4 regions of the Microbispora sp. H10670 genome follow, and region 2 is predicted to be linked to each of the others. Evidence: riboswitches for the same ligand, from Rfam matches in the RefSeq annotation. Region 2 holds a riboswitch; each other region holds the start of a gene.
What was found. A riboswitch is a leader RNA that binds a small molecule or an ion and turns the genes downstream of it on or off. The one in region 2 is predicted to bind cyclic di-AMP.

Region 1 (7,687 bases), on a different contig from region 2:
GCTTCGCCGGCCGGAGCCATGCGTCCGCCGCCTCGTCGTCCTCCTTCTTCTGCCGGCCGGTGGGCGCGCCGGTCAGGTCGTCGCCCGACAGCTTCGCGTAGGTGGGCTTCTGCGTGGAGGGGTTGAGGAAGATGTCCCGCGGCGCGTTCTGGGCGTTGGCGCCGCTGTTGGCGCCGCTGTTGGCGTCGCCGCTGTTGTTCCTCGCCGGCATGGTGAACATGCCGCCGTTGCCCAGCGGCATGAAGCCGCTCGTGCCGCCGGGCTCCTGGCCGGCGGCCCCCTGCTTGCCGCCCTCCTGGCCCGCGCCCCGCGGAGCCCCGGCCGCCTGGCCGGTGTTCGCCTGGGGCGCGCTCCGCGGGCCTCCGGCCGCCGGGCCGCCCATGCCCTGGGCGCCGGCCTCGTCGTCCGGCTTGGTGAACGGGGTGACCTTCGCGCCCTTGTCCAGGATCTCCAGCGCCTTGGACGCGACGAAGTCGGGCTCCTCCGGGTGGTTCATCGCCATCGCGGCGATCTTCTTGCCGGGCGACAGCTGCTCCTTGGCGGCCATCGGGCTCTGGTCGGCGGGCGCCGGCCCCGACAGGAGAGCCGCGGCGAGTACGGCAGTAGCTATAGGCATGAGTATTTCCCCCGAATATTGGTGGACGGTACAAGAACGAAGGTAAGCGGCTGATGCCGGGCGTTCACGGACCTGACACTCAGTGTCCGGTCAAATAAGAGAATCAGCCGCTTCAGGACATAGGCCGCACCCCACGCGGAGAATCGGGAGCGAAAAAGGGGTGGAAACGAATCCGGGGGCGCGCCGCATGCGGCACACCCCCGGAGGACACCGTCCTGGACGGCGGCCGGTCACCTCGGCATGAGGACCTTGTCGACCAGGTAGACGGTCGCGTTGGATGTGGCGAGGTTCCCGCAGGTCACGGCGGCGTCGTTGACCTTGAGGTTGGGCGCCGCGCCCGAGACGGTGAGCTTGCGGCCTTCCAGGCTGGTCAGCTCGCCCTTCAGGTCCGCGGGCGCCTTCCGTCCCTTGACCACGTGGTAGGCCAGCAGCCCCCGGAGCGACTTGCGGTTGGTCAGCAGCTGGTCGAGCTGGTTCTTCGGGATCTTGCCGAACGCCTCGTTGGTGGGCGCGAACACGGTGATGTCCTGGGCGGAGTTGAGCGTCTCCGCGAGCCCGGCCTTCTTCACCACACGGGCCAGCGTGGAGAGCGACGGAACGTCGGAGAGCGCGGCGCCCACCGGCACCTTGGCCAGTTCGGCGGGACTGCCCTTGCCCGAGGCCGGGAGCGAGGCGCAGGCGGGCCCGACCGGCGACGCGGCCACCGAGGCCGAGGGCGTCGCGGAGGCGCCCTCGCTCGGCTCGGCGCTGGTGGTGGGGGTCTCGGTGGTCATGTCGGTGGCGGTCTCGTTGACCGCGACCGGGGCCGCGGAGTCGCCGCCCTGGCTACCGCACGCCGCGGACATCGACAGCGCCGCGGTCAGCGCGGCAAAGGCGAGCAGACGGGTTTTCATGATGGTGCTTCCTTAGTCGTGGAAAGGTCGTTGCTGGGTGGCGGGCCGGGCGCGCGGGCCTGTCCGTCAGGCCGTCTCGGGCGCGTTGTTCACCAGCCGCGCGGCCGCTGCTGCTGCCGGGGGCGCTGGATGACCTTCTTCCGCACGTGGACCGGCGGGAACGACCTGGTCTTCTGCACTCCCTGCGCGGAGTGGAAGGTGAACGGCTTCGGCGCCTCGCCCGGCTTGCCGGGCGCCGACGCCGGCTGGAACACGACGTCGCGCGTCTTGGGATCGATCAGCGGGATGATCGAGGTGTTCGATCCCGACGGGCTGACGTTCTCCGCGCCGCCGGCCTTCTCCTCCGGCCTGACGACGTCGCCGTCCGCGTCCGGCCCGGCGTCCGCACCGGGATCACGCGGCACGTCCGGGGCGCTCCCCGGAGCGGAGTCCGCGCCGGCGTCGCCCCGCTCGCGCGCCGTCCCGCCGGGCGCCATCCACGGCGGCGCCTGCGGAAGCATGAACGGAGACTCCCCGTCCTGCGGCGCCCCGCCGGGCGTGAGAGCGAATGGTCCCGCCGGCCGCCACGACGGCGTGGCGTCGTTCGTGTCCGCGGTGGCCGTCGTCCCGGTCGGAGCCGGGTCCGGCGGCACGACGGCCGGCCCGGAGAGGAGGGCGGCGGCCAGTACGGCAGTGCAGAGAGGCATGAGACTCCCCCGAGGTCATGGATGGTACGAGCACGACGGTAAGCGCCGCACCAGGGAGTGATCACGCATCCCACGACCAATGTCCGGTCAAGCATGGTGATCGGGCGCTTCACCCGCAAAGGTCCCATCACGCCTGTAAGCGGCCCGCCTGACGGCCGCCGCGGCGGCGTGGAACATACGGGTTCGGCGCCCTGCGGAAACGCCGGGGAAACGGCATGGAGATCAGGCGCCCAAGGGATCGCCCTTTTCCTGGATTCCCATCCCGAGTGCCGGCGAGACGGGGGGGGTATGCGCGGGCCCATGAGTGACAAGCGCGAATCCGAGGAACCGAAGGTCGGCGACGAGGTGACCTGGAAGAGCCACGGCGGGACCGCCGAAGGCAAGGTCGAGAAGAAGATCACCGAACGGACCGAGGAGGCCGGCCGCACCGTGGCCGCGTCTCCGGAGGAACCGCAGTACAAGGTGCGCAGTGAGAAGAGCGGCGGCTCGGCGGTGCACAAGCCCTCGGCTCTGCACCCGAAGAAGTGACGCCCGGAGAAACGAGCACGGAGAAACGAGTTCGGGGAAGTGACGCCTGGAGAAGTGACGCCGCCGGGGGTCCTGCGCCGGGCGGGCCGGAGGCCGCGCCCGGCGCGTCACGCACCCGCTCTAACTGAGCGTCTTCTTCCAGTGGAAGCCGCCGGGCAGGTTCACCGTGAGGGTGCGACGCCCGTCCGCCGTCTTGGTCACGCGGAAGGCGCGGCCGCCGTAGCTGTGGCCCACGCCGCCGCGCGACAGGTTGAGTCTGAAAGGCCCCATCTTGATTGACTTACGGTAGCTCCAGCCCATCGTTTCCCTCCGTGTTTTCCGTGCCCCCGCGACTACCCACAGAAGCGATCAGCACACGCGCTCGCACAGAGGTGCATGTCGGGACGCACCGCCACCGTCCTCGCCGTACAACTCCTGGTCACAGGGTGGGAACCTTTGTCCGGTGCAATGACGAGACGGCGGCTGGGACCGTGTAAAAACGATGCCTATGGCTAAGGATGGGGACGAGGAGCCGATCGCGGACGACCTGGAGGCCGTCACGTCCGCCGTGCTCACCGCGTCGCGGGTGCTCGTCGCGATCTCCGCACGCTCCCTCGCCTCCGCGGAGGACAGAGTCACACTGCCGCAGTTCCGGATGCTGCTGGTGGTCGGGCTGGGAGAGACCAAACTGGTCACGCTGGCCGAGAGACTCGGCGTGAATCCCTCGACCGCGATGCGGATGGCGGACCGCCTCGCCGCCGCCGGGCTGCTGAAGCGCGAGGTGAACCCGCAGAACCGGCGGGAGACGCTGCTGCGGCTGACCGACGTCGGCTCGCGCATCGTGGACGAGGTCACGGCCCGGCGCAAGGCGGAGATCGCGGCGATACTCGCCCGGATGCCCGCTCCCCGGCGTCAGGCTCTGATCACCGCCATGCGCGAGTTCACCGACGCGGCCGGCGAACCGCCCACGACCGTCTCGTTCCCGCTCGGCTGGCCCGATCCGTCCTCCTGAGCCGGCGCCCGCACGGACCTGGTGATCCGGTACGCCCGCCGGAAGCCGGCCAGGTTCGCGGCGGCGGCGCACTCGCCGGGCACGCGGTCGTCATGCGGACTCAGCATCCGGAGGCGGCGCACTCCCCCGGGATGAGGCCGCCGGAGCCACCGGCCGTCGAGGGCGTGTCGTCGCCTCCGCCGGAGCCGGTGCCCGCGCCGCCCTTCGTGCCGCCGCCCGCCTTTCCGGCCGGCCCGGTCTTCGCCTGGCCCGTGCCTCCGGGCGCCTGACCGGTGGACCCACCGGCGCCGGAGCCGGTGCCCGTGCCGTCTCCGGCGGGCGCCTGCGCGGAGCCTCCGTCCGCACCGCCGTCCGCGCCACCACCCTCGGCGTCGCCCGCCGAGCCGTCATCCGAGCCGTCATCCGTGCCGTCCTCGGCACCGGTCCCGGAGTCCGGTCCCGCCTCGGCGGGATCACCGGCGCCGTTCTCCTGCGCCGGCGCCGTCTGCTGCCCGGCACCGCCCGCGGAGGGGCCCGGGTCCGTGGCGCCGCGCAACGCGAAGCCCGCGCCCGCCGCCGCGAGTACGGCGACCAGGATCACGGCGACGATGACGAGGGGCTTCCTGCTCTTCGCGCCGGACGGCTCGTCGCTGGAGAGGATCTCCTGACGAAACTGATCATCCTGGCTCGTCTGTGAGGGGACGCGCCCGTACATGTGAGACAACTCCCAGCGGTCGTATCGGGGGAAGGCTCCACGGCTTCCGCGGGTGGCTGCCCACCCTAGCCGCGCGAGTCACCGAATTTCACAGACATCCGCAAACGATCTCAAACTCCCAGAGTGTTCCCAGGCGCCTCTCCGGCCGGTCAGCCGGGGAGGTGGAACGGCTCCTGCGCCGCGGCGGGGCCGGACACCCCGGCTCCCACGACCTCCTGGCCGCGCCGCTCGCCGCCGTACCCCTCCCGCCGCGGGCCACCCCTGCGGTGCCGTCCGCCGGACGTCGCCGCCGCGGCTGCCCTGAAGCGCAGACCGGTCACCGCGGTCGACACGAGCGCGAACAGCAGACCGGCCGGCAGGACGGCGTCGCTCGGCGAGAAGGCCGTGCCCGGCGGCTGCCCGTGACCCGCGGCCATGCTCCGCGTGGCCGACGCCGCCCCCTGGACCACCGCCCCCTGGACCGCCGCGTCCGCCGCCACGGGCTGCACGGTGACGGTCACCTTCGGGATCACCTTGACCTTGCGCGGCAGGCCGTACCCGACGATCTTGCTGGAGTCGCGCACCTTGCGCTTGAGCCAGACGCCGTCGACGTTGCCCTCGATCGTGTGGACCTTGCCGCCGACGACCTTCTCGACGATGCCGACGTGGTCGATGTCCTTGATGCGCTTCGACCCCGACCAGTCGAAGAAGACCACGGCACCGGGTTCCGGCTTGCGGCTCCAGGCGCCCTGCTGCTCGAACCACTTGGCGTGCCGGGTGGTCAGCGCGAACTCGCCGACGTGGTCCTGCACGCCCGCCCGGCTGGCCGCCCACGAGACGAACATGTCGCACCAGGGAGCCGCCTTGAAGTCGGAGTCCATGGCGATGTTGTCGGCGTACCACTCGCCGAACTTGGTCGGCTTCCCGGGCCGTTCCCGGTAGCCGAGCTCCGGGCGTACGGCGTCGAGCAACTGCTGTGCTATCGGATCGGTAGAAATCGAAGGCTCCTATGGCGCGCGTCAGAACATGACGAACCCGCCGCCGGGCACGACGGCATGCGGGCATGACCGTCACACCGACCGTCACGCCGGCGGACGCACCGGCGGACACGGCCGCGGCGGTCCCCGGGCGGGCGGGGTCGGACGGGATTCAGAAACGGGAGATGTGGCAGCCCGTCACGGGCGCGCCGTCACCCCGGAAGCCTGGAGACGTTCCAGGGCGGGCATGTGGTCCGGCGACGGAGGCCGGACCGGGTGGGCAGGTGGAGCGGACACTCCACGCGCTCTCCTCTCCTTGGCCGCCTACCGGGTTAGCTGACGGGTTCGGGCCAGGAGTAGCCCTACCGGATGGTCCGGATTCACCCCAGAAGAGACGTGGGTCCCCGGTTCCCGGGTTCGATGACATCCGGGATTCGGCGGTCGCCGGTCGTCCTCGGGTTGAGGACCACGCACCGGCGTACTGACCGGAAGCATAGTAGATCACGAGTAGGACACGACCGAAAAACCGGCAAACAGGTCCATTTCTGCACCTTCTGCACCATGCTTCCGCAGGTCCTCGCACTGACGGCACCTAATCGTGATATGCGCCACATCGTCCGGTACGGGCCCGTCTGGCACTCGGACTCCCATAAGCACGATGGCGGGGCGTGAGCGGGCTCGGGCCCTCTCACGCCCCGTCGATCCGGCCGGCCCCGCCGCGTCGGACCGCTGGCGTGGACCGCAGGCGGCGGGCTGCCGCGCCGGCTACCACTCACCGCCGGGTGCGCCGACTCCTCTCCGCCGGCCGTGCTCGTGCTGCCGGTAGTTGGCCGCGAACGCGAGCGCGCCGAGGCCGAACAGGAAGATCACCGCTCCGGTGACCACGTTGTTCCAGATGGTCGCGGTGGTCGCCGGCTGGCCTCTGATCACCCACGGCGCGATGATCGCCCAGACGCCGAGCACCGGTGTCACCCAGCTCACGCCGTACGTCCGGCCGAACGCGGAGGCGCAGCTCAGCGCGAGCGCCGTGACGACCAGCCCGACGATCAGGTTGTTGACCGTCAGGCCGCCGAACCCGGTGAATCCCACGATCCACGGCGAGATGGCGAGGTAGAGGCCGGCGAGGAGCGTCACCGCGTCCATGACCTGCGCCGGGGCGGTCGATCCCGCCCGGTCGTACGTCTGGCGCAGCTTCGTGACGTCCGGGCGTCGAGCCAGACCTGGTTGCACCATGATGTGTCACCTCTTCTCCCAGGTGGCCGGGGGCCCGAGACCCCTCTCTTGCATCATGCAACCGGGGACGGCGCGGAGGGGAGACCGCGAGACGCGCGGATTGCAGATGAAGTACATCTGTCAGGCAGATGGCGCCGGCGCCGTCAGGGCCTCCGCCGTGTTGACGATCGAGACGTGGCTGTAGGCCTGGGGGAAGTTGCCCACCTGGCGGCGGAGGCCGGGGTCGTACTCCTCCGCCAGCAGGCCGACGTCGTTGCGCAGGGACAGCAGCCGCTCGAACAGCGCCCGCGCCCGCCTGCGCCGGCCCAGCAGGGCGAGCGCGTGCGCGAGCCAGAAGGAGCAGGGGACGAAGACCCCCTCCCCGCCCGGCAGCCGGTCCACCCCGTCGGCCTCCGGCCGGTAGCGCAGCACGAATCCGTCCTCCGTGAGCTCTCGGCACACGGCGTCGACGGTTCCCGCCAGGCGGGGGTCGTCCAGCGGCAGGAAGCCGAGCCGGGGGATCAGCAGCAGCGCGGCGTCCAGCCCTCTGGAGCCGTAGAACTGGGTGAAGGTGTTGCGGCCGGGGTCGTACCCGTGGGCGCACACGTCCTGGTGGATCTCCTCCCGCAGGGCGCGCCAGCGGCCCACCGGACCGTCGAGCCCCTGCCGCTCCACCGAGGCGACCATCCGGTCCGCGGCCACCCACGCGAGGACCTTCGCGTGCACGAACGGGCGGCGCGGCCCGCGCACCTCCCAGAGCCCGTTGCCCGGCTCGCGCCACGCGCCCTCCAGATAGTCCATGAACGCGCGCGGCGGGTCCCAGGCGTCCTCCTCCGGCCCCAGCCCCGCCTGTCTGGCCTGGTAGAGGCAGTCGATCACCTCGCCGTACACGTCGAGCTGGAACTGCCGGGCGGCGGCGTTGCCGACCCGCACCGGCCGGGACCCCTCGTATCCCGGCAGCCGGTCGAGGGTCCGCTCGGGCATCCGGCGGCCGCCGTCGATCGTATACATGATCTGCAGGTCGGCCGGGTCTCCGGCGACGGCCCGCAGCAGCCAGTCACGCCAGGCGGTCGCCTCCTCGGAGTACCCCGCCCCGATGAGCGCCTGGAGG
Region 2 (7,687 bases):
CGCCCCGACCGGCGACGGCCGGTCGGCCCCCCGCCGCCGCGGAGCCGCGTTCGAAGTGCCCGTACCGTAAGTTTCACCGGGGAGTTAGTCAACGCGTCAAACTTATTCCGCGCAGTGTGTTGCGGGAACGCCTGAAACGAGCGGCCCGTTCTTTCATTTCCCGCCCGCCCGGGGCCGAAGGCGGGCGGGCGCGCGTCAGGCTCCGGGCCCGGGGGAGGCGGCGGGGGACGCCCGCCACTCGCGCGCCAGCATCGCGTAGATCAGTTCGTCGCTCCACGCGCCGGCGAAGAACTCGTTCTCGACCAGACGGGCCTCCAGGCGCATGCCGAGCCGTTCCATCAACCGGGCGGACGAGGTGTTGCGCGCGTCGCAGTTGCCGTGGATCCGGTGCAGCCCGAGGCCCTCGAACCCGATGCGGAGAATCTCCCGGGCCGCCTCCGTCGCGAGGCCCCGGCCCTGGCAGGCCGGGTTGAAGACGAAGCCGATCTCGCCCTGGCGGTGCTCCCGGCTGCGCAGGAACAACGTGAGGTCACCGATCAGCGGCCCTCCGCCGCTCAGCGCGGCGGCCACGCTGAGCGCGTCGCCGTCCGCGCCGAGACTCGCGCAGGCGATCTTCCGGTCGAGCGCCGCCTTCGTCTCCTCCCGCGTACGGGCGTCCCAGTAGAGGTAACGCGTGACCTCGGGAAGCGAGTGGAAGGCGTGCAGGTCGTCGAGGTCCGCCTCCGTGAAGGGACGCAGGACCAGCCGGGGGGTGATGATCGGGTAGGGCGGGGTGAACACGCCGACGAGCGTACGGACCGGACCGTGGCACGCGCCAGCGGACCGCCGCCCGGCCCGGTGACAGATCATGAACAGGACATGGACGCGGTGCGACGGCCGTACCCTTGAAGAAGGACAAGAACAGAGGACTGTCTCGCAGATCTTGCCGCGTGAGGGGCGCCGGACCGGCGCGCCGCGAGGCCTCGCCTCGTGGAGCCCGGTCCCGGATTCTCACACCGGGGGCGACAGCACCGCGAGGCGCCGCCGGGCGATCCCGGCCGGCGACAGGTCTGCAGGACACGGCCGAGGAGCGACGAGATGAGTTCAGCCGGAGAAGGCCTGTCTCGTCCGTTGCCGGAGCAGGTCCGCTTACACGTGGTGGAGGTCGCGGCGCAGGTGCTGGGCACGATGCCCGCCGCGTCCGTGCCGCCGCCGCTGCGTGGCATCGCCAGGTTCGACCCGCGCAAGCGCGCCCGCCTGGGCAGCGCGCCGATCGCGGCCCAGCTGGAGAACGACAAGGAGTTCCGCGAGCAGGTCGCCGAGGCGCTGGAGGCGGCCTGGCCCGAGCTGGTGGCGAGTCTCGCCGAGGGGACGGTGCCGCCGGCGGCCGAGCCGGTGCTGGTCGCGGCGGCGGCCTATCTGACCCGGCCGCCCGGCTGGCCGGACCTGGTCGAGCAGGCGCGGGCCGACCTGGAGCAGTCGGCCGCGGCGGGCACGCAGCGGGAGCAGGCGGAGACGCGGCTGCGCGAGCAGCTCGCGGCGCAGCGCGCGTCCGCCAAGGAGGAGATCGACCGGGTCCGCGAGCAGCTCAAGGCGGCCCGCGCGGAGAACTCCGACCTGAGACGCAAGCTGCACGACGCGCGTGAGCGGGTCAAGGCGGCCGAGGCCAGGGCGGCCGAGCTGGAGGCCGAGACGGCCGAGGCGCGAGCCAGGTCGGCGAGCGCCAACGGCGCTGCGGAGACCGAGCTGCGCAGGCTCAGGGAGCGCCTGGCGGACACCGAGCGCCAGCTGGAGGCCAACCGCCGCGCGGCCCGCGAGGGCCGCAGCATGGAGGACGCGCGCGTACGGGTGCTGCTGGACGCCCTGCAGGACGCCGCCGCGGGGCTGCGCAAGGAGCTCGGCCTGCCGACCACCATCAACAGGCCGGCCGACTACGTGAGCGCGGTCGTGCCGGGCGAGCCCGGCGTGACGGCGGTGCCCGCGCGGGCGCTGGCGAACGACGACCCCCAGCTCCTCGACCAGCTCCTCGCCCTCCCCAACCTGCACCTGATCGTCGACGGCTACAACGTGACCAAGACCGGCTATCCGTCGCTGACCCTCGCCGACCAGCGCGCCCGCCTGCTCACCGGGCTGGGCGGCCTCGCCGTGCAGGCGCGCGTGGAGGTGACGTGCGTCTTCGACGGCGCCGAGCTGAACGGGCCCGTGCAGGTCTCCGCGCCGCGCGGGGTGCGGGTGATGTTCAGCGCGCCCGGCGAGATCGCCGACGACCTGATCCGCACGCTCGTGCGCGCCGAGCCGCCGGGGCGCGGCATCGCGGTCGTCTCCTCCGACCGCGAGGTGGCCGAGTCCGTGCGCCGCATGGGCGCCCGGCCGGTGCCCTCGCTCCTGCTGCTGCGGCGTCTCGGCCGCGGCTGATCCGTCCGGCACGCTCCGTACGAGAGTCGATCCGGTGAGTGATGACTGCCGCGAATAGCTGCGAATAGGTTGAAGCGTCAAGATCGCCTAGATAGAGTCGCGCCGCAGGTTTCGTTGATCCCGAGGGGGCCCGAGTGCAAGGGCGTGTGCCGGTGGCCGCCGTTTTGGCCGCCGTGGTCCTGCTGACGCCGCTGACGGGCGCGCAGGCCGATCCAAAGCCCACCCTTGCCCAGGCCAAGGCGAAGCTGAACCGGCTGAACGCGCAGGCGGACAAACTCGTGGACCGCTACAACGCGGCCAGTGAGAAGTGGAAGTCGGCCAGGAAGAAGTACCTGGCGCTGAACGACGACTACAAGAAGCAGAACGCGCGGGTCGAGGCGCTGCGCTCGGGGCTGGTGACGATGGCGGTCAGCAGCTACCAGGTGGGCGGCATCGGGACGTGGGGCGTCTTCTACAACCCCGATCCCGACACCATGCTCAGCGGTCTCGCCACGTACAACCACATCTCCGCCGAGCGCATCGGGCGGCTCCAGCAGTACGAGGGCGCGATCCAGGGTCTGAAGGACCGGCGGGACGAGACGAAGGCCGTCTACGCCGAGGCCACCAAGGTCAGGGGCGAGCTCGCCGACGAGAAGAAGAAGGTCGACAAGCTCGTCAACGAGCAGATGAAGCTGCTCCGCTCGCTCGGCACCTACAACCCCGGCAACCCCAACAGCGCGGGCGTCGCCTACAAGGGCCCGGCGTCGGGCAACGCCCTGTCGGCGCTCCAGTTCGCCTACAAGCAGGTCGGCAAGCCGTACCGCTACGGGGGCAGCGGGCCGGACTCCTGGGACTGCTCCGGCCTCGTCCAGGCCTCCTGGGCGGCGGGAGGGGTCAGCCTGCCGCGTACGAGCTACGAGCAGTGGGCGTGGGGCGCGAGCCGCCGCGTGTCGCTCGACGCGCTCCAGGCGGGCGATCTGCTCTTCCACGCGGGCTTCGGCCACGTGGGCCTGTACGCGGGGGACGGCAAGGTCGTCCACGCTCCGCAGACCGGCGACGTTGTGAAGATTGTCACACTGGCGGACTACCACGCGATCGGCGCCGTCCGCCCCTGAGCCCGCGATGTGATCTTTGTTCCGGCTGTGAGCTAAGTGCCTTATTTGGACATTGCGATGGCTGATGTGAGCAGAGTCACACTTGGTCTTCTGTGACGTGGGTAAGCTGCGGTTTCTCGCGCGCGGCCGTCGTTATCCGATCTTTATGCGCCGGGGCGGCTTTGCCGGGAGCCGCCTGATCTGGGTAGCTTCTGGGCCGCGGTGAGCACGCCTCGCCGCGGCGAGCCCGGTCTGGCCGGCCGGGCCCGCGTCATCCACCGTCGCCGGCGCCGTCCGTCTACTTGCTCCCCCCAGGGGATTTCCGGGCGCCGACGACCTGCCGAGTCCGTGCAGTCAGGAGGCACGGAGCCGGGGAACCATCGACCTTCCTCGCGAAGGTCCGGGGTGAATCGGCGCGTCCACGCGCCGTAGGGCGACTTCCCCGCCCGAACCCGTCAGCTAACCCGGTAGGCGTACGCGGAAGATCCAAGGAGAGATCCTGTCTACCACCCCCGCTAGCCTGTCCCGCCTTGCCCGAATTGCCCTTGGGGGTGCCGCTTTGACGGCATCCGTGGGAGTCGCCGGTGCGCAGCCGGCGTCGGCAGACCCGGTGACGGTCACGGTCATCAAGGTGACCACGGAGACGAACACGAGGGCCGCCACCACCGCGGCGGCCAAGAAGGCCACGAAGAAGTCCACGAAGAAGGCGGCCGCCAAGCGGAAGAAGCTCAGCCGGGCCGCGCTCCAGCTGGCCAAGGCGCAGCGAGCGGTCAGGACCGCGAGGAAGCACATCGGCGACCCCTACCGCTACGGGGCCAGCGGTCCCGGCTCGTTCGACTGCTCGGGCCTGGTCACCTACGCCTGGCGCAAGGCCGGCGTACGGCTGCCGCGCACGACGTGGTCCATCCGCAGCGCCGTGCGGAAGAAGGTGTCCTGGGGCCACTTCAAGCCCGGCGACCTCATCTTCACCAGCGGCGGCGGCCACGTCGGCATGTACGTCGGGCACGGCAGGATGATCCACGCCCCGCACAGCGGCACGCGGGTCAGGATCGACAGGCTCGACTCCTACCGCAGGGCGACCTTCGTGGGCGCCGTACGCCCCGGCGCCTGATCCGTCCCTCCGGTGCCGAGCCCGTCGTCGCCGGCGCCGCTCCACGGCTCCGTCCCCCCTCACAGGTGGGCGGAGCCGTGGCGTTCCCTCGTTACGATGCTCCCCATGGCCTCGGTCCCGCCGGCGCCGCGCCCGCCCATCCCGTACGGCAGGCCCTCGCGAGCGCCGAGGGCCTGGTGAGGACGCGCGGCGGACGGTCGGCGTCCGCGGCCGTCGTGCTGGCCGCGCTGCTGGCCGGTACGGCCGCCGCCGCGCCGCCCGACCCCCTGTCGCCCCTGCTGTCCCAGGCCCGCGCCGCCGTGCGCGAGCAGCCCGGCATGTGGACGGGGGCCTCCGTCGCCCGCGGTGAACGCGCCGTCGTCGTCGGCGCGCCGCGAAGGCTGGTCGCCGAGGTCGCCCGGCTGGCCGGCCGGGCCGACCGCACGGTGACGAGGGTCTGGGGAGAGCACGGGGGCGCGGTGATCCTCGTGCCCCGCACGGAGGAGCAGGCGGCCGCCCTGGCCGCCCCCGCGGTGGTCGGCGGTCTGGCGGCCGTCGCGACCGGTGACCGGGTGATCGTGCAGCCCGCCGCGTTCGCCCGCCTGTCCGCGATCGGCCGCCAGGTCGTCGTGACCCACGAGCTCACGCACGTCGCGGCCTCCGGGCCCCGCGCGGTGCCGATGTGGCTCCTGGAGGGCTTCGCCGACTACGTGGGCTACCTCGACAGCGGCCTGCCCGTTCATGTGGTCGCGGCCGAACTCGCCGCGGAGCTGGCCGCGGACCCGCGGGCCGGCGGCGGAGCCGGAGCGGAAGGCGCCCCGCAGGCCGGCGCCGAGCCCGGTGCTGCGCCCGGGACCGAGTCCGCTGGTACCGAGTCCGCTGGTACCGAGTCCGCCGGTACCGAGTCCGCTGGTACCGAGTCCGCTGGTACCGAGTCCGCTGGTACCGAGTCCGCTGGTACCGAGTCCGCTGGTACCGAGTCCGCTGGTACCGAGTCCGCCGGTACCGAGTCCGCCGGTACCGGGGCCGGCCCGGCGGCCGGGACGCCCCTGGCCCGCCTGCCGGAACCCGCGGACTTCGCCGCCAGGCCCGCCCAGGCGTACGAGGAGGCCTGGCTGGCCTGCCGTTACATCGCCGCCCGCTTCGGCGAGCGGAGGCTGGTCGCCCTCTACCGCGCCGCACTGCGCGAGGACGCCGACGCCGCGCTGCGGAACGTCCTCGGGCTGACCACCGCCGAGCTGACCCGCCTCTGGCGGTCCTCCGTACGGGCCGAGCTGGCCCGGTCCTGATCACGGCCCTGATTCCGGGGCGGGCGAGCGGCGGGAGGGGCCTGCGAGAATGCGATCTCGGGCGGGCCGCGTGGCCGTGGACCGTCCGCCGCGCCGATACCGGGGGTGAGGATGGCGAACAGGACGTTGATCGTCACGAACGACTTCCCGCCCAGACCGGGAGGCATCCAGGCGTTCGTGCACGGCCTCGCCTCCCGCAGGCCGCCCGGCTCGGTCGTCGTGTACGCGCCGCGGTGGAAGGGGTGCGAGGAGTTCGACGCCCGCCAGCCGTACGAGGTGGTCCGTCATCCCTCGACCCTCATGCTGCCGACGCGCGCGGTGGCGGGCAGGGCGGCGGCGCTGGTCGAGGACGGCGCCACCGTCGTCTTCGGCGCCGCCGCGCCGCTCGGCCTGCTCGCTCCCGCCCTGCGTGCCGCCGGCGCGGCGCGGATCGTCATGCTGACGCACGGGCACGAGGCGTCCTGGGCGCGGCTGCCCGGCGCCCGCGGCGTGCTGCGCCGGATCGGGACGGGCGCCGACGTCGTGACCTACCTCGGCGAGTACACCCGCGGTCTGCTCGCCCCGGTGATCCCGGCGCCCCGGCTCGTACGGCTGGCTCCGGGCGTGGACACCGGCGCCTTCCGTCCCGGCGCGGGCGGTGAGCGGGTCCGGGCGGCGCTCGGCCTGGGAGACCGGCCGGTGGTCGTCTGCGTCTCCCGGCTGGTGCCCCGCAAGGGGCAGGACGTCCTGCTGCGGGCCTGGCCGCACGTCCTGCGGCGGGTGCCCGGAGCGGTGCTGCTGCTGGTCGGCGGGGGGCCCTCGCGGCGGTCGCTGGAGCGGGCGGTCGCCGGCGCCGGGCCGCGCGGGTCGGTGGTGATCACCGGGTCGGTTCCGTGGGCCGATCTCCCGGCCCACTACGACGCGGGAGACGTGTTCGCCATGCCGTGCCGCAGCAGGTTCGGAGGGCTCGACGCCGAAGGGCTCGGCATCGTCTACCTGGAGGCGTCGGCCACCGGGCTGCCGGTGGTCGCCGGTTCCTCGGGAGGCGCCCCCGACGCCGTACTGCACGGCGAGACCGGCCTGGTGGTCGACGGAAGGTCGCACACGGCGGTGGCCGGCGCGCTGTGCGACCTGCTGTCCGACCCGGCCCGCGCCCGCGCGATGGGTGAGCGGGGCCGGGCCTGGATCGAGGAGGAGTGGGGCTGGGAACGCGTCGCGGCCCGGTTCGCCGCCCTGCTGTGACAGGCTCCTTGAGAGCCGGTGCGAGAGCCGCCGCGACGGCCGCCCGCGGCCGGTGAGGGTGGGCGGGTCCGTGCTCGTGTCCGTGGTTCGTGCCGGTGGTTCGTGCCGGTGGTTCGTGTTCGCGGTTGGTGAGCGCGGCCGGTGAGCGCGGTCTGCGACCGGGGCTGTCGAGCGGGGAAGCCCTCAGCCGGTGAAGACCTCCACCAGCAGGAACCCGTTCAGCGCGCTGATCACGGCGGCGACGGCGACACCGGCGGCGGTGGTCGCCCGGCGGTTGACCAGATCGCCCATGAGGGCGCGGCGGGCGGTGAACACGACGAGTGGGACCAGGGCGAACGGGATGCCGAACGACAGCGCGACCTGACTCAGGACGAGCGCACGGGTGGGGTCCATCCCCACGGCCAGGATCGCCATGGCCGGAAGGACCGTGACCAGTCGGCGCGCCAGGAGCGGCACGCGGCGGCGCAGGAAGCCCGCCATGATCACCTGCCCGGCGTACGTGCCGACGCTGGAGGAGGCCAGGCCGGAGGCGAGCAGGGCGAGCGCGAAAGCGACCGCCGCCCCGGGGCCGAGGATCTCGCCGAGCCCGGCGTGGACGGCCTCCAGCCCCGCGAGATCGC
Region 3 (7,687 bases), on a different contig from region 2:
AGGCTGTGGTCCTCACCCGGCCGGGTGGGCTCAGCACCGGCCCGGCGGGCCTGGTAGTCCAGGATCGACAACAAGTCGGCTTCGGCGAAGCGGCCGCTGATGGCTGCGGTGCCCAGGGCGCGGTCGACCGCACTGGGCGAATGCAGCTTGGCCAGCGCGACAGCCGCGGCCATCTTGGCCCGGATCCGGCGGGTGCCCGCCGCGGCGGCCTCACTCAGCCAGGAGGCGGCCCCGGGGCCGAGCATCAAGAACGCCGCCTCCTCGGGATTGGTGGCCTTGGGAGTGCGGTCGGCATCCTTGTCCGGGCGGGGCGGGTAGTGCGCAGGGTCGATCACCGGCGTCCCGGCGTTGCCACGCGGGTGCCGGGCCACCTCTGCGGCGGTGCCGTCGTCGGCGACGGCGGTGACGATGAGCTCATCGCCGTGGAAGCGGGCCCAGACCCGTGTGTCGACCAGCCGATGCGGCACCGAATAGCGCACGCCCTCCACCGAGATGGTGCAGTCCCAGTTCACCCGGCGGGTCGTGCCGAACGCCGCGGTGAACGCAGAGGCCGGCAGCGGATGCAGCCGGGCGCGTTCCTCGGCCAGCATCTGCTCGGGTACCCGCCGGCTCAGGCGGTGCACCCGGGCGTTGACCTGCTGGCAGGCCGTCTCCAACTGCGCGAACGTCCGATACTCGCCCAGCAGGTTGACCTCGGTGGGCACCAGGTCGGCCTTGGCGATGCGCACCGTCGCCTCGCTGCCGCCCTTGGACTCGGGATCGGCCGGCACACAGGTGCGGATCGTCATCCCGTAATGCTTGGCCACCTCGACGATCTCGGCGTTGCGGACCGCGATCCCGGCCACGTGCTCGGCTGTGACGGTCTTTTCGTTGTCGGTCAGCGCATAGGCCGGCACCCCGCCGATCCGGCGCAGCGTCGTATCCAGGCACGCGACGATCGTCGGCAGCGTCTTGTCCCAGACCGGGATCACCACCCGGAATCGCGACCAGGCCAGCCACGCGCACCACAACGTGGTCTGCCGCCCGCCGATCAGCGGGCCGGTGCCCCAGTCCCACTGCAGCCACAGCCCCGGCTCGACCACCCACGGCCGGTAGATGCGATGGCGGCCCAGCCGATACTGCGCTTTGGCCTCGGCCACCGTCCGCCGGGTGGTGCGCTCACCGCCGGCGAACCCCATCGCGACGATCCGCTTGTGCACCACATCCCCGCGGACCTTCCCCCGCGAGCGGACCACCAGCTCCTCGATCTTCGGCAGGTAGGCATCGATCGCCCGTTCCCGGTGCTTGCGCTGCTCGGGGGCCTGCCCCGCCGCGCGCATCTTCACATAACGGGCCACCGTGTGGTGGTCACACCCGGCCAGCTCGGCCGCAGCCCGGTAACTGCCGGTGAGGTCATACGCCTCGAGAATCTCCATGATCTCCCTGCTGCTCTTCACCCGCTCGACTGTCGCCGACCGGGACAAGTACGGAAGGAGCGGGGAGATATCTGGCCGTCCACGGGGAACCCGGCGGCCATCAGTGGGGCGGTATCTGGCCGCCTACGGGGAGCTTTCCATGGCCGCCGTCAAGCTCGCCGCTCTCGTCCAATGGGACGTCACCGCCGGACAACCAGTCGAACAGCGGCCCGGGCTGGTCATTCTCGTCCGCGACGAAGCCGTCCACCGACACCGAGCTGTACATGACCACCTTGCCCACGGGGCTCTCCTCTGCTTTGGGCGCCCCGAGGTTGACGATGAGCAACGCCGCCGGCATCGAGCGCCGAGACGGTCCAGCCGCGCTGCCGCCGGAACGGGCGAGCGTCCGGCGTTACGCAGTCGGCAGGTCGGTACAACTCCTCGCGTCGGCGCCGGCGTCGGACATGGTGAAGTAGGCGGCGCTCTCCGCGTCCGCCGGGTAGTACGACTCGATCGCGACCTCGTCCAGGGTGATGTCCATCGGAGTGCCGAACGTGGTGGTGGTCGAGAAGAGCCGTAGTTCTCGTTCGCCGAAGCGGAAGATCATCGGTACGGCGATCTCGGACTCGATCGGGTGGCTCACGTCCTCGGCGCCGGGCGCCAGCAGTTCCTCGTAGAGCGCGGTGAGTTCGGGGTCGGGAGCGGTGGCGAGCTGACGCGCGATGCGGGCACGAAGCAGCGAGCGCACCTCGGCCAGATTGACGATCTGGGAAGCGAGCCCGCGCGGGTCCAATCCCAGCCGCACCATGTTGATCGGCGGCCGTAGCAGGTCGGGGGCGACATTCGCCAGGAACGGGTCGATGGCTCGGTTGGCCATCGCGATGTTCCATCCACGATCGATGACCAGCGCCGGGTACGGCTCGTGGGCGCGCAGCACCCGCGCGATCGCGTCCCAGGCCGCCGGCAGCGCGTCCCCGTTGAGCGGTCGCTTCGCGTAGCGGGGCGCGAAGCCGGCGGCGAGCAACAGCCGGTTTCGCTCACGCAACGGCACGTCGAGCTGATCGGCGAGCCGGAGGATCATGTCGGCGCTCGGGTGGGACTTGCCGGTCTCCACCAGGCTGACGTGACGGGCTGAGACGTCGGCGGCGATCGCGAGATCGAGCTGGCTGATCCGCCGGCGATGCCGCCACTGCCGTAACAGTTCCCCGATCGTGTACACGACCGTCGATGCTACGCATCGCGGCGCGCTGCGCCATGAAATGCGAGTTCATCGACACCGTCGCGATCGACGGAGACACTGCATTCCCGTGACCACGCAGAACATGACCACAGACAACAAGAGCATCGTCCAGCGGGCGCTGACGGCACTGGTCGCGACGGGCGACGTCGATGCGCTCGCGCCGTTGCTGAGCGACGACTTCGTCCATCACAGGCCGGACTCGACTTCGAGAACCAAGGCGGAATGGCTCGCCGCCGTACGCGCCGCGCTCGTCCCGCTCGCCGGCATGCAGGTCGAGATCCAGCATGTGCTGGCCGATGGTGATCGCGTCGTGATGTGCTCGCGGCGCCGGCTGCCCGGTGCCGGGCCGGGGATCGTGGTCGTCGATGTCTGGCGCCTCGACGACGGGCTGATCGCGGAGGCGTGGGAGATCATCGAGCCGGTGGCGCAGGCAGCCGCCAATCTGACGTGGTGGGAACCCGCTGATCACTGACCCGGTCACAAGCCGAGAGCCGCGGTCGTGAACACGAGACCCCGGTCACAGGGGCCCGGGTTCGCCGCGGCTCTGAGGCTTCTTGGTCGAGTATTCCTACGGGGATCTCGTCAGGATGCGAGTTCGGCGGGGTAGACCGGGTAGCCGTACCCGGCGACCTGCCAGGTGGGGCGGGTACGGGCCTCGACGGCTCCGTTGCCGGTGTTGCCCTCGACGGTGCGGATCGTGCCGTTGCCGTTGTCCCTGACGACGAAGCCGACGTGCTGGATGTCGTCGATCTTCTTACTGCCGCTCCAGCTGAAGAACACCACGGCCCCGGGCTTGGGCGTACGGCCCCAGCGGCCGTGGTCGGCGAACCAGCGGGCGTGCTCCACGGTGTAGGCGTCGGAACCCATGACCGGCTGGATGCCGAGCTGCTGGCCGACCCAGGAGACGAACATGTCGCACCAGGGGGCGTTCTCGTACTCTTCCAGCGCCCCGCCGTCCCGCGCGAGGGTCTCGCGGGCGCGCGGGCTGGTCATGTACCACTCCTGGAACTTGGTCCCGCCGCCGTCGGCGTCCTCGCTGATGCCGACCTGGCTCGCGGCCAGCTTGATGACGTCCTGGGGGCCGACCTTGGGCAGCCGGGCGGCGATCTCGGTCAGGGACGGCGCGGCCGCGGCGGCCGGGCCCTTGCCGGCCGCCGGGTTGTCCGCCGCCTGCGCGGCGGGCGGGGCGATCGCCACGGCCGAGGCGAGGACTCCGCCGGCGAGGGCCGTGCGCAGACAGGTCGTGAGGGCGTGCATGATGGGCGGACTCCCTTTGCTTCCATGCCGCCGACCGGGTTAGCTGACGGGTTCGGGCTGGAAGTCGCCCTACGGCAGGTACGCCGATTCACCCCAGGAAGAGGTTGGGTCCCCGGCTCCGCTTGCGCGGATTAGGCGGCCGAACGGCAGGCCGAGATCGGCCGGCCGCGTCGGTGTGAGGTGGGCTTTCTTGACCACTGAGATGAGCAAGTGGGCCCCGAGTTGCCCAAAACGTAATAGACACGTCCAAACCAGTCAAGTGATGACAAGTCGGGTTTTGCCTGGTGAGACGCCGGGGCGGCGAGAGCAAAGGGCGGGTTCGCCCGTCCTACCGGGGTTGCCGCGTTCCCCTTCTTCTCCTCTGCTCACACCTCTGTTCGCTCACAGCGAACGCGCCTCGCTGACCTGGGGTGAGTCGGGGCTGCCGATCCGGCCGGCCTACCCCGCTCGGGCAGGCGTTCGCCGAGTCCGGCCGGATCGACAAGACCCTGCACCTGCTGTCCATCCTGGACCCGATCGACGACACCTACCGCTGCAGGCTGAACAAGCAGCTCACCGTCCAGGAGTCCCGGCACCGGCTCGCCCGCAAGATCTGCCACGGCGCAGGCGGGCAGATCCGCAAGGCCTACCGTGAAGGACAAGAAGATCTCCATCTCCTCCTCCACGCCGGCCGAAGGTCCGCGACAGCTCTGCGAGATCCCCGACCGGCCCGCCTTCCCCGACGGCGGTGGCGTGCAGGAGGCAGAGGCGTAAGACCTCCCGAGCTTGGGGCCACTGGTCCGGCGAGTGTGGGCTCACGCGGGGCCGTGGTCGGTGCAGACCGCGCTGAGGTCGGTGCCGTCCGAGCCCTCGAGCCGGGGAGTCGAACGGGGCGCGAAAGTACTCCCACAGGCCAGTGTCGCTGATTAGATGAGGCCGTCCCCCGCAACAGCTGAGATCACCAGCCTGCCGGCGACGGCCGCCGCTGAGTCTGGCAGCTCGCCTCGGGCCACCGGCGTTACCGCAAGGCCTCCGGCGAAATCAGTCCAGTCTCGACGGCGGGCAGGAACTGCGGCTCATGTGGTCGTCAGGGCCGAACTCCACTGATCGAGCAGGAGCGCGCTTGCTTGCTGGACGTCCGGGAGGCGGGTGGGGTCGGCGAGGGTACCGCGCAGGAGGAAGTCGGCGATTTCGCGGGGGAGGGTGTCGGGGTCCGGAGTGGGGTCGCTGCCGCGGTCGCGCATGGCCTCGAGAATCAGGCCGGTGATGGCGCGTCGCACGAAGTACGGGCCGCCGACGATCTGGAGTTCCCCGCTGTCGATGGCCTGGGCGATCAGTTCCTCGGTGAGGCGGTGCAGTTCGTCCCGTTTCGCGGCCTGGGCGGCGAAGTCGGGGAGTTCGAGGACGTCGTCGTTGTAGAGGCCGCGGGTGTCGTAGGGCAGGACCAGGATGGCGTAGAGGTCGGCCTGCAGGTAGGCGTGCAGCCGCGCGGCGGGGGACCCGTCGGCGGCCAGGGCCGTGCGGAGGCGTTCGAGGGCGGGAAGCAGATCCGCGTCGAGGAGTTCGGCGAGGATCTCGGCCTTGCTGGCGAAGTGCCGGTAGATGGTCGGTTGCCGCACTCCGACGGCGTTGGCGATGTCGCGGGTGGAGGTCCCGTGGTAGCCGCGCACGGCGAAGAGCTTGGACGCCGCGATAAGTGCTCGCTGACGGGTGACGCCGTCCGGTCCGCGTACTGCCATGTCCGTCCTCTCCCTGCCGGGTCACCTACCGGGTGGCCGAGTTCACGCCTCCGTCAAGTCTGGACCGCCCTCTTGCCAACACAAGCTATCAATCTATAGCTTTACCGCCCAACCGGTGTTCTGCCCGCAGGAGGTCCGCCGTGGCCATCACACAGATCCAGGTCCTCGTTCCAGGGACCGGAACCGCCGTGGTTCCGTCTCCGGGCGACTACGACGAGGTCAGCGAGGGGTGGGACGAGGTCGAGCATCGCGCCCGCCTGCCAATTGATCATTCGGTCGCCGGCGCCTAGGTGGGAGAACCCGGCTCCGTGCGGATTCGGCATTGGCCCTACGACGAGGTCTGCGTGATCCAGACGGGCCGGGTCGCGATCGAGGACGCCGACGGCGGGCGCGTGGAGTTCGGCCCGGGTGCGGCGTTCCTCATGCCGGCCGGATTCGACGGCCGGTGGCACACGCTCGAGCCCACCTGCAAGATCTTCGTCGGCGTCTCGGCTCGCTGACCTCCACGGCCTTCGGGGGAGGGCCGGACCACCGGGTCCGGTGCAGGCCGCCTCCGCAGATTCAGCCCGGAGCCGTCGAGACGGCTCGCAAGGAAGGCACCATGGACATGACCCATCCCCCCCAGCACGAACTACGCCGCAACGCGGTCAGCGCCCGGCACCTGGTCTTCTTCGTCGTGGCGGCCGCCGCGCCGCTGACCGTCTCGGCCGGCTTCCTGCCGCTGGGATTCCTGGTCGGCGGGACGATGCTGCCCGCCGCGTTCGTGATCGCCGGAATCGCCTACACGATCTTCGCGGTCGGCTTCACCGCGATGAGCCGCCACGTCACCGACGCAGGCGCGTTCTCCGCCTACATCGACAAGGGCCTCGGGCGGACGGCCGGTTCCGCAGCCGCGATGGTCGCCTGGACCGGCTACACCCTCGGGCAAATCGGCTTCGCGGCCGCGTCCGGCTTCTTCGCCTCGATCTTCCTGAAGACGTACCTGTCGGTGAGCGTCCCCTGGGGGCTGTGCGCGACGGTCATCGGCCTCCTGGTCACAGCGATCTCGTACGCGAAGATCAACCTCGGCGCCCGCGTCGCGGCGGTCCTGCTGATCCTGGAGATCGGCGTCCTGGCCGTCTTCGCGATCGCGGTCTGGGTACAGGGAGGGCCCGAAGGCACCCCCTGGTCCGCGTTCGACCCCGGTTCCTGGCAGGTGCCGGTCCTGGGCGGCACCTTCCTCGTCACCTTCCTGGTGTTCATCGGCTTCGAGCAGACCGCCGTCTACAGCGAAGAGGTCCAGGACGCCGGCAACGCCGTGCGGAAGGCCACCTTCTGGGCCATCGGCATCCTCACCGTCATCTACATCGCCGCCGCGTTCACCATCCTCATGGCGATCGGCCCGAACCGGCTGCTGGACGTGCTGAGCGGAGACCCCTCGCAGGTCGTGTTCAACCTCAACACCTCCTTCGTCTCCTCGTCCATGACCGGTGTCATGCAGCTGCTGGTCATCACCAGCTTCATCGCCGGAGTCATCGCGTTGCAGAACGCCGGCTCGCGGTACCTGTTCTCCATGTCCCGGCGCGGCCTGCTGCCCGCCTTCCTGTACGGCACCAGCCGATCCGGCACCCCGCGCGCGGCGGTCCTGCTCCAGGGCGGCCTGGTGACCGTCGCACTGATCGGCTTCGGCCTGTCGTCGCTCGATCCGTATACGCAGGTCGTCACCTGGACCAACTCCCCGACCCTGTTCGCCGTCCTCGCGCTCCAGATCGCCACCGGCGTCGCGGTGATCCGATGGTTCGCGGCACGTGGCACTCAGGAAAGCCTGTGGGCGCGCCTCATCGCCCCCGCCCTGTCAGTGATCGTCCTCGGCGTCGTGCTGTACCTGGCGGCGGCGAACATGAGCCTGCTCACCGGGCTCGGCGCCACCGGCAACGCCCTCATCATCTCCCCGCTCGTCATCGCGTTCCTGTTCGGGGCCGTCCGCGGCCGCATGACCGCCGGCCGCACGCAGGAAGCAGACGAACACGTCGCGCCCGCCCAGGCGCCCGAACAGCTCTGAAGAAGGATCGGAAGAACCCATGAGTGATCAGCTGCCC
Region 4 (7,687 bases), on a different contig from region 2:
CCCCGGTCTTCACCAGGACGCGCGACAGGTGGTTGCGTATCGTGCCGACGGACAGGCCCAGCTCGGCGGCGATCTCCTTCGAGCGCGCGCCCCCGGCCGCGAGGCGCAGCACCTCGTGCTCCCGGGGCGTGAGGGGGCACTCGGCGGCCTCCAGGGCCGCGACCGCGAGCTCGGAGTCGACGATCCGGCGCCCGGCGATGATCCGCCGTATCCCGTCGGCGAGCTGCTCGGGGCACACCTCGATGCTCAGGTAGCCGAGGGCCCCGGCCGCGAAGGCCCGCTTGAGGTGGCCGGGGTTCGGCTGGGCCGACAGCAGCATCACCCGGCATCTGGGCACCTTCTCGACGAGCCGCGCGGCCAGGCTCGGCCCGTCCGCCCCCGGCAGGTCCGCGTCGATGACGGCGGCGTCCGGCAGTACGTCGAGGGCGGCCGGCACGATGTCCTCGGCCGAACCGACGTCCGCGACCACCGTGAGGTCGCTCTCCCCTTCGAGAGAGGCGACCAGGCCTCGCCGTACCAACGGAAGGTGTTCGGCCACCAGGATCCGGATCAAGACGCTCCCCTCTGGACGTTCTCTCAAAGGGTGATCGACCCATTGCGTACTGTCAACGGAGTGTCCAGGTTCGGCCATGTATGGGCAACGCGCCGGTTCGCCGGAGCAGGTCTCTCCCTTGTTCCGGTGGGCTACTCTCGGAGGGTGCGACGACTGCCACGGCATCTTCTCCGACTCGGGGGTACGCGCTGATGAGCTGGCTCATCGTGGCCGGATTCGTGATCGTCTTCGTTGGTCTGCTGCTCTCCATCGCGCTGCACGAGATCGGGCACCTCGTCCCGGCCAAGCTGTTCGGCGTCCGCGTGACGCAGTACATGGTCGGCTTCGGGCCGACGCTGTGGTCGCGGCGGCGCGGCGAGACCGAGTACGGCGTGAAGTGGATCCCGCTGGGCGGCTACATCCGCATGGTCGGCATGCTCCCGCCGCGTCCCTCCGACGACCCCGGCAAGCTGCGCAGCGTCTCGACGGGCCCCTGGCAGGGCCTCATCGAGAACGCCAGGGCGGTCGCCTCGGAGGAGATCCGGCCGGGCGACGAGAACCGCGTCTTCTTCCGCAAGCCCTGGTGGCAGAAGGTCATCATCATGACCGGCGGGCCCGCGATGAACTTCGTGCTGGCGTTCGTGCTGTTCGCGGTCGTGATGATGGGCTTCGGCGTGCGGACGACGAAGCCGGTCGTCTCCTCGGTGTCCAAGTGCGCGATCCCGGCGGCCGAGGCCGCGCACCGGGACTGCGCGTCCGGAGACCCGCTGACGCCCGCGGCGAAGGCGGGGCTGCGGCCAGGGGACCGGATCGTCGCCGTCGGCGGCACTCCGGTCGCCAGCTGGGAGGCGGCCACCCGGCAGATCCGGTCGCACGGCGCCGGGGCGACGACGCTCGGCATCGAGCGCGACGGCCGGACCACGACGGTGGACGTCGACCTGATCGCGCAGGACATGCCCTCGCAGACCGACCCCGACAAGGTGGACAGGAACGTCGGCTTCCTCGGCGTCAGCCCGACGATCGTCGTGGAGAAGCAGGGTCCCGGCTACGTCCTCGGGCAGATGTGGGACCTGACCAAGCGGACCGCCGCGGCCATGGTCAACATCCCCAAGAAGATGGTCGGCGTGTGGAACGCGGCGTTCTCGGGGGAGAAGCGCGACCCGAACGGGCCGATCGGCATCGTGGGCGCCGGCCGCATCGGCGGTGAGATCGCCGCGTCGGACATCCCCATCGACAGCAAGATCGAGGTGTTCATCAGCCTGCTGGCCGGGCTGAACCTCGCGGTCGGCATGTTCAACCTCGTCCCCCTGTTGCCGCTGGACGGCGGCCACATCGCCGGCGGCCTGTGGGAGGGAGTCAAGCGGGCCTTCGCCCGGGTGCGCCGGCGGCCCATGCCGGGCTACGTGGACGTCGCCAAGGCGCTCCCGCTGACGTACGTCATGGCGGCCCTGCTCGTCGTCATGGGCGGCCTTCTCATCTACGCCGACCTGGTGAACCCCGTCCGCATCTCGGGCTGAACCGGGCTGAATGGGTATGGCCGGGCTGAACGGGTTGGGCCGGGCCGGGCGGACCCGGCCCGGCGGGTGAGGGACCGGGTCCCTACTCGCCCGTCGCCCCGTCGATGCGCTCGCGCAGCAGGTCGGCGTGGCCGTTGTGCCGCGCGTACTCCTCGATCATGTGGACCATGATCCAGCGCAGTGAGTGGTGGACGCCCTGCCGGGCCGCCTTCGTCGTCGCGTCCAGATCGGCGCAGGCCGCCTCCGCCGCCCGCGCGTGCTCGATCTCCGCGCGCCAGGTGGCGAAGGCCTCCTCGGCGGACGCCGTGTCCACGTTGTCGAACTCGCCGTCCGGATCGTCGTCGGTGTAGTAGATGCCTTCGAGGTCCTCACCGGCGAGCCGCCGCCGGAACCAGCTCCGCTCGACGTCGGCCATGTGCCGCACGATGCCGAGCAGCGACAGGGACGACGGCGGGACGGAGCGCAGCCGTAGCTGTTCCTCGGCGAGGCCCTCGCACTTCACGGCCAGCGTCTGGCGGTGGAAGTCGAGGAAGGCGCGCAGCATCTCGCGCTCGCCCGCGGCGAGCGGAGGATCGGTACGTGTGTCGGTCATCCGGACATCCTGCCCCTGGCCCCCGGGGTGCGACCACTTCATTTCCGCCCCGCCGGACGGCCCGCCTTCCAGGCGCAGGAGGGGGTGCGCTCTCGCGACCCGCTTGACTCGGGCGTGGACGAACCTTTGCCCGTACTTGTCCAAGCGGGATGATCGAGTCAGAATCAGTTCAGCCTTCAACCATTTTGGTTGAGGGGTCGCTGCACGGATGAGGAGAGGCATGAAGCGCACGATCTCCGTTCTCGCCGTCGCCACCGGCGTCCTCGGCGCCACGCTCACCGGCGTCGGTCCCGCGTCCGCCTCCGCGGTCGACTGCTCCACGGGCGGGTACACCTACGCCCGGACCAGCTACGTCCCCACCAACGTCCAGCGGCCGTCGGTGGACGGCCGTAACTACAACATCGCCGGTCCGTCGGCGTACACGCACGAGGTCTGCCTCGACATCCCGGACACCGAGACGTTCACGATCGAGGTACAGATCCACTCCTCCGACGGGTCCACGACCGTGTTCGTGGACGACCGGCCCGGCGACAAGGTCTTCAGCTTCTCGCCCGGCGCCAACAGCTGGTGGCAGGTCTTCGGCACGATGACCGGGCCCGGCAGCACCTACATCTACTACACCTGGAACGAGAAGCAGATCCCGGCCTGACGCGGAACGGGCCGGCCGCCTCGCTCGGCGAGGCCGCCGGCCCTCGAAGCTCCTGCTCAGTACATCGAGATGTGGACGTGGTCGTAGTGGTTGGCGGTGACGCCGCCACGGTCGGACATGGGGCGCCAGCCCGGGTGGCCGAGGTTGTAGATGCGCTGCTGCCAGATGACGTACATCACGCCGAGCTTCGGGCCGTTCTTGATGGCCCAGGCGGCCAGGCTGTCGCCGAGCGCCTTCATCTTGGCCGAGGGCATGGCGCCGCCCGAGCTCATCATGAAGTCGCAGGCGCGGCCGAGGGGGTGCTCACCGCTGTTCTCGGCCCGGTAGCAGCCGACCGGGAAGCTCAGATCGAAGTGCTCCTCCACCTCCGAGCGCATGAGCCGCATCCGGGGCGTGATGTTGTCCGCGCCCGCCGGCAGTTCGGGCGCCCACGACCCGCTGCCCCTCCGGCCCGGAGCGATCGGGACCAGGCGGTCGATCTTGTCCTTGATGTCGTCGATGAGCTTCTCGGCCTCCCGGCGCCGACCGGCGACCTCCGCGGCCTGCGACTTCAGCGAAGCGGTGAGCGCCCTCGCCGCCTCGGCGGCCTTCTGCCGTTCGGCGCGGACCTCGTCGACCCGCGCGAGCCTCGCGGCCTGTTCCTCCTTGAGCTGGTACGCAACCGCGGAGACGGTCAGGTTGGGCAGGACCCGCACGCTGTCGGTCTGGTACCGCAGCCCGACGAACTCCCGGACCTCGTCGAGGGTCGCCGTGTAGTCGGCCTCCGCCCTGCTCACGCGGGCGCGCGCCGCCGCCTCGTCGTCCCGCGCCCTGGCGAGCGCGACCCGCTTGGCGTTGTAGTCGGCGATGAGCCGGTCGACCTTCTTCTGCAGGCCGGCGAGCTGCTTCTTGAGCTGCCTCTCCGTCGGCTTGGGGGCGGCGGCGCCCCCGGCGGCCGTGCCGAGAACGAGGGCCGCGGCGGTCAACACACCGGCGGCCAGGGGGAACGCGCGGGGCAGAGCCCACTCCTCTCCATCTGCCGACCGGGTTAGCTGACGGGTGCGGGCTGGAGGAGCCCGGGCAGCGACGTGCCTTTACCCCAGAGGCGTGAACGGGTCCCCGGCTCCCGGGCGAGGCGCCCGGGATTAGGCGGCACCGGCTGTGACCGGTGGTGCCAGGGATACTAGTGGTAAAGAAATGGTGACTGCCACCCCAAGTCGCAACCGTACGGAGATCAGTCCGTTACCACCTCGCGCAGCATGCGGGCGGCCTCCTCCGGCAGGACGTCGTTGACGAAGGCGCCCATCGCCGACTCCGATCCGGCGAGGTACTTCAGCTTGTCCGCCGCCCGCCGGATCGTGAAGAGCTGGAGGTGCAGGTAGGCCAGATCCCGGCGGTAGGTGACCGGAGCCTGGTGCCAGGCCGCGACGTACGGCATGACGACGCCGAACAGCCCGTCCAGGCGGCGCAGCACGTCGATGTACAGCGGCGCGAAGGCGGCCCGCTCCTCCGCCGACAGCGCCGGGATGTCCGGCACCCGGCGGTGCGGGTAGAGATGCACCTCGAACGGGTACCGGGCGGCGGCCGGGACGAAGGCCGTCCAGTGCTCGTTGGCGGCCACGACGCGGGGCCCCTTCCGCTCGGCCGCCAGGACGTCCGCGAACAGGTTGCCGCCGCGGTGCCGGGCGGCGGTCTCCAGCATCTGCCGGGTACGCGGCGTGACGTACGGATAGGCGTAGATCTGCCCATGCGGGTGCGGCAGCGTGATGCCGATCTCGGCGCCGCGGTTCTCGAAGCAGAAGACCTGCTCCACGCCGGGCAGCGCGGACAGTTCGGCCGTGCGGTCGGCCCACGCCTCGACGACCAGCGCGGCCTGCTCGTCGCCGAGGGAGCTGAAGGAGGCGTCGTGGTCGGAGGTGAAGCAGACGACCTCGCAGCGCCCGGTCCCCGGCCGCACCTCGCTCAGCCCGCCCACCTGCTCGTACGCGCCGGTGTTGAAGCTGAACGACGGGAAGCGGTTCTCGAACACCGCCACCTCGTACGGCGAGGGGATCTCCGAGCCGGGATGCCCGGGGCAGAGCGGGCACTCCTGGGCGGACGGCAGGTGGGTGCGGGTCTGGCGGTGCCGGGCGACGGCCACCCACTCGTCCATGAGCGGGTCGTGACGCAACTCGGACGCGAGGGGGCGCGCGGGCAGATCCCGGGGGTCGGCCACGTCGTGGTCGGCGTCGTCGCGGCGGTCGAAATAGATCAGCTCCCGGCCGTCGGCCAGATGAGCGATGGTGCGCTTCACGGTGCGATCTCCAGCTTCACAGGGCTCTTCTCCGGCGTCGCGGCGGCGTCACACGGAGGCGGTCTTCAGGGGTGCCTCGCCGGACGGATCCGCGAGGAGGAGCTCGCCGGCGTGCTCCGACAGCACGGCGCGGGCGTCCTCGGGCAGGCCCGTGTCGCTCACGACCACGTCGGCCTCGCCGAGGGCCGCGATCGTGCTGATGCCGACGGTCCCCCACTTGGTGTGGTCGGCCAGGACGACGAGCCGCTGGGCGGCGGCGATCAGGGCGCGGTCGGTCTCCGCCTCCAGCAGGTTGGGGGTGGTGAAACCGGCCCGGACGCTCATGCCGTGCACACCGAGCATGAGGATGTCGACGTTCAGGGAGCGGACGGCCGCGACCGCGACCGGGCCGACCAGCGCGTCGGACGGCGTCCGCACGCCGCCCACGAGCACCACGGTCTGGTCGGGCCGTCCCGCCCGGTGGAAGACGTCGGCCACCTGGACGGAGTTGGTGATCACGGTCAGCTCGGGGACGTCCACCAGGTGGTGGGCCAGCGTCCAGGTCGTCGTGCCGGCCGAGAGCGCGACGGAGCTTCCCGGCCGTACGAGCGGGGCCGCGCAGCGGGCGACGGCCTCCTTCTCGGCCTGCTGCCGCATCGACTTGGCCGCGAAGCCCGGCTCCTCGGTGGAGCCGGCACCGGTGGCGGTGGCCCCGCCGTGCACCTTGACGATCAGGCCGCGCTCCGCCAGGACCTCCAGGTCGCGGCGGATCGTCATGTCCGACACCCCGAGCTCACGCACGAGTTGCGCGACCCGGACCCCGCCGGACCTGCGGACTCTCTCCAGGATCGCCTGCTGCCGTTGCTGGGCCAGCATCCGCCACTCCTTTAAACAGATTCCAACAGATTATGCACACATACGTACAGGAGTGCTGAGCCGGGGTGCGGGTACTTGCCGCCGCCCGCCCGCGGGGGGACAGTGGGCGAAACCCGTACTCCAGGGAAGGCGGCCGCGATGGGCAGACGCGCACGCAAGTCGAAGGCCCGCAGGAAGAAGAAGGCCAACCACGGCAAGCGTCCTACGGGGCGTTAGCCCGGTTCCGGGGCCGTCTCAGGGGGTTCTGCCCCACGCCGCGAGCAGCTTGGTCTGCTGGTCGGCGTCGGCCGGGATGTCGCGCTCGTCCCCGATCACGCCCGCCTCGCGGTAGCCGTCCCACGCCTTGGCGAACCATTCGGCGCAGGACGCGACGAGGTCGGGGTCGAGCCGTTCCGGACCGCCGACGGCCCGCGCGAGGTCCCAGGTGTGGATCAGCGCGTCCGCGAACAGTTCGGTGATGTACTCCTCGCCCGGCACGTCGCCGAAGGACAGATGGGCCACGCTCGTGAGGGCGCCCTCGGCGTACACCGCCTGGACGGCGCCCTGTGCCGACGCCTCGAACGCCTTCACCGGGTCGTCGCCGAGCACGTCGCCCTCGAACGCGTCGCCCACCTCGGCGGCCGTGCGGCCCGACAGCAGTTCGGGAGCCCACAGGTTCTCGGTCACCAGGTGGTTCACCAGCCCCCGGACGTCCCAGTCGACGCACGGCGTCGGCAGGTCCCACTGTCCGGGGCGGACGAGATGGAGGCGGTCGCCGAAACCGTCGAGCGCCCTGCGGTACGCGTCCCGGATGTCGATCATGTCCCCTCCTCGCCACGAGCTCCCCGATTCGACCGTAACTCCTCTTGACGATCAGTCATGCCCGCCCGCCCGCGAGGAGGCGGCCGGTCACGGAAGATGCTGCTCGACCCAGACGATCTTTCCGTACGGGGTGGGCCGGGTGCCCCAGCGATAGGCGAAGCGCTTGATCAGCTGGAGGCCGCGGCCGGTGTCCTCGTCGGGGGTGGCCGTACGCGGGGCGGGGCTGGAGGGGGAGCCGTCGGCGACCTCGACCACCAGCGTGCGGCAGCGCAGCAGCCGCAGCTCGATCGGCGGCCAGCCGTGCTTGAGCGCATTGGTGACCAGTTCGCTGACGATGAGCTGGGTGCTGTCCACCAGGCTGCTCAGCCCCCAGGCGGCGAGGGTGACCCGGACGAACCGGCGGGCCTGGGAGACGAACTTCGGGTCGGCGGGCAGGGGGCAGGTCGCCACCTCGTCCGGGTCGAGCTCA

Region 1: another riboswitch for cyclic di-AMP. It lies ahead of HHX33_RS36495 (CHAP domain-containing protein); the one in region 2 lies ahead of HHX33_RS19080 (C40 family peptidase).
Region 3: another riboswitch for cyclic di-AMP. It lies ahead of HHX33_RS03775 (CHAP domain-containing protein); the one in region 2 lies ahead of HHX33_RS19080 (C40 family peptidase).
Region 4: another riboswitch for cyclic di-AMP. It lies ahead of HHX33_RS05810 (hypothetical protein); the one in region 2 lies ahead of HHX33_RS19080 (C40 family peptidase).

What each region holds. Positions count from the first base shown of each region.
Region 1 is NZ_JABBWW010000021.1:108,963-116,649, forward strand. Features, by position in the region: gene HHX33_RS25980 (hypothetical protein) at 1-616, opposite strand, end outside; gene HHX33_RS25985 (fasciclin domain-containing protein) at 847-1,509, opposite strand; gene HHX33_RS25990 (hypothetical protein) at 1,599-2,195, opposite strand; gene HHX33_RS25995 (DUF2945 domain-containing protein) at 2,496-2,723, shown strand; gene HHX33_RS26000 (DUF4236 domain-containing protein) at 2,844-3,023, opposite strand; gene HHX33_RS26005 (MarR family winged helix-turn-helix transcriptional regulator) at 3,211-3,714, shown strand; gene HHX33_RS26010 (hypothetical protein) at 3,815-4,408, opposite strand; gene HHX33_RS36495 (CHAP domain-containing protein) at 4,558-5,358, opposite strand; cyclic di-AMP (ydaO/yuaA leader) riboswitch at 5,670-5,814, opposite strand; gene HHX33_RS26020 (SPW repeat protein) at 6,130-6,597, opposite strand; gene HHX33_RS26025 (glycoside hydrolase family 15 protein) at 6,718-7,687, opposite strand, start outside.
Region 2 is NZ_JABBWW010000012.1:180,202-187,888, reverse strand. Features, by position in the region: gene HHX33_RS19095 (GNAT family N-acetyltransferase) at 196-780, opposite strand; gene HHX33_RS19090 (NYN domain-containing protein) at 1,078-2,394, shown strand; gene HHX33_RS19085 (C40 family peptidase) at 2,547-3,488, shown strand; cyclic di-AMP (ydaO/yuaA leader) riboswitch at 3,796-3,956, shown strand; gene HHX33_RS19080 (C40 family peptidase) at 4,027-4,578, shown strand; gene HHX33_RS19075 (hypothetical protein) at 4,656-5,846, shown strand; gene HHX33_RS19070 (glycosyltransferase family 4 protein) at 5,958-7,067, shown strand; gene HHX33_RS19065 (Nramp family divalent metal transporter) at 7,251-7,687, opposite strand, start outside.
Region 3 is NZ_JABBWW010000002.1:27,183-34,869, reverse strand. Features, by position in the region: gene istA (IS21 family transposase) at 1-1,436, opposite strand, end outside; gene HHX33_RS03790 (hypothetical protein) at 1,516-1,695, opposite strand; gene HHX33_RS03785 (helix-turn-helix domain-containing protein) at 1,807-2,613, opposite strand; gene HHX33_RS03780 (nuclear transport factor 2 family protein) at 2,702-3,106, shown strand; gene HHX33_RS03775 (CHAP domain-containing protein) at 3,217-3,891, opposite strand; cyclic di-AMP (ydaO/yuaA leader) riboswitch at 3,905-4,039, opposite strand; partial or broken gene HHX33_RS03770 (Tn3 family transposase) at 4,320-4,559, shown strand; gene HHX33_RS35555 (hypothetical protein) at 4,522-4,644, shown strand; gene HHX33_RS03765 (TetR/AcrR family transcriptional regulator) at 4,947-5,609, opposite strand; gene HHX33_RS34870 (hypothetical protein) at 5,750-5,899, shown strand; gene HHX33_RS34865 (cupin domain-containing protein) at 5,918-6,109, shown strand; gene HHX33_RS03755 (APC family permease) at 6,217-7,650, shown strand; gene HHX33_RS03750 (N,N-dimethylformamidase beta subunit family domain-containing protein) at 7,670-7,687, shown strand, end outside.
Region 4 is NZ_JABBWW010000003.1:22,000-29,686, reverse strand. Features, by position in the region: gene HHX33_RS05830 (LuxR C-terminal-related transcriptional regulator) at 1-553, opposite strand, end outside; gene HHX33_RS05825 (M50 family metallopeptidase) at 745-2,049, shown strand; gene HHX33_RS05820 (DinB family protein) at 2,132-2,641, opposite strand; gene HHX33_RS05815 (hypothetical protein) at 2,862-3,290, shown strand; gene HHX33_RS05810 (hypothetical protein) at 3,347-4,258, opposite strand; cyclic di-AMP (ydaO/yuaA leader) riboswitch at 4,293-4,430, opposite strand; gene galT (galactose-1-phosphate uridylyltransferase) at 4,504-5,562, opposite strand; gene HHX33_RS05800 (DeoR/GlpR family DNA-binding transcription regulator) at 5,611-6,417, opposite strand; gene HHX33_RS37655 (50S ribosomal protein bL37) at 6,556-6,633, shown strand; gene HHX33_RS05795 (TIGR03086 family metal-binding protein) at 6,652-7,218, opposite strand; gene HHX33_RS05790 (ATP-binding SpoIIE family protein phosphatase) at 7,306-7,687, opposite strand, start outside.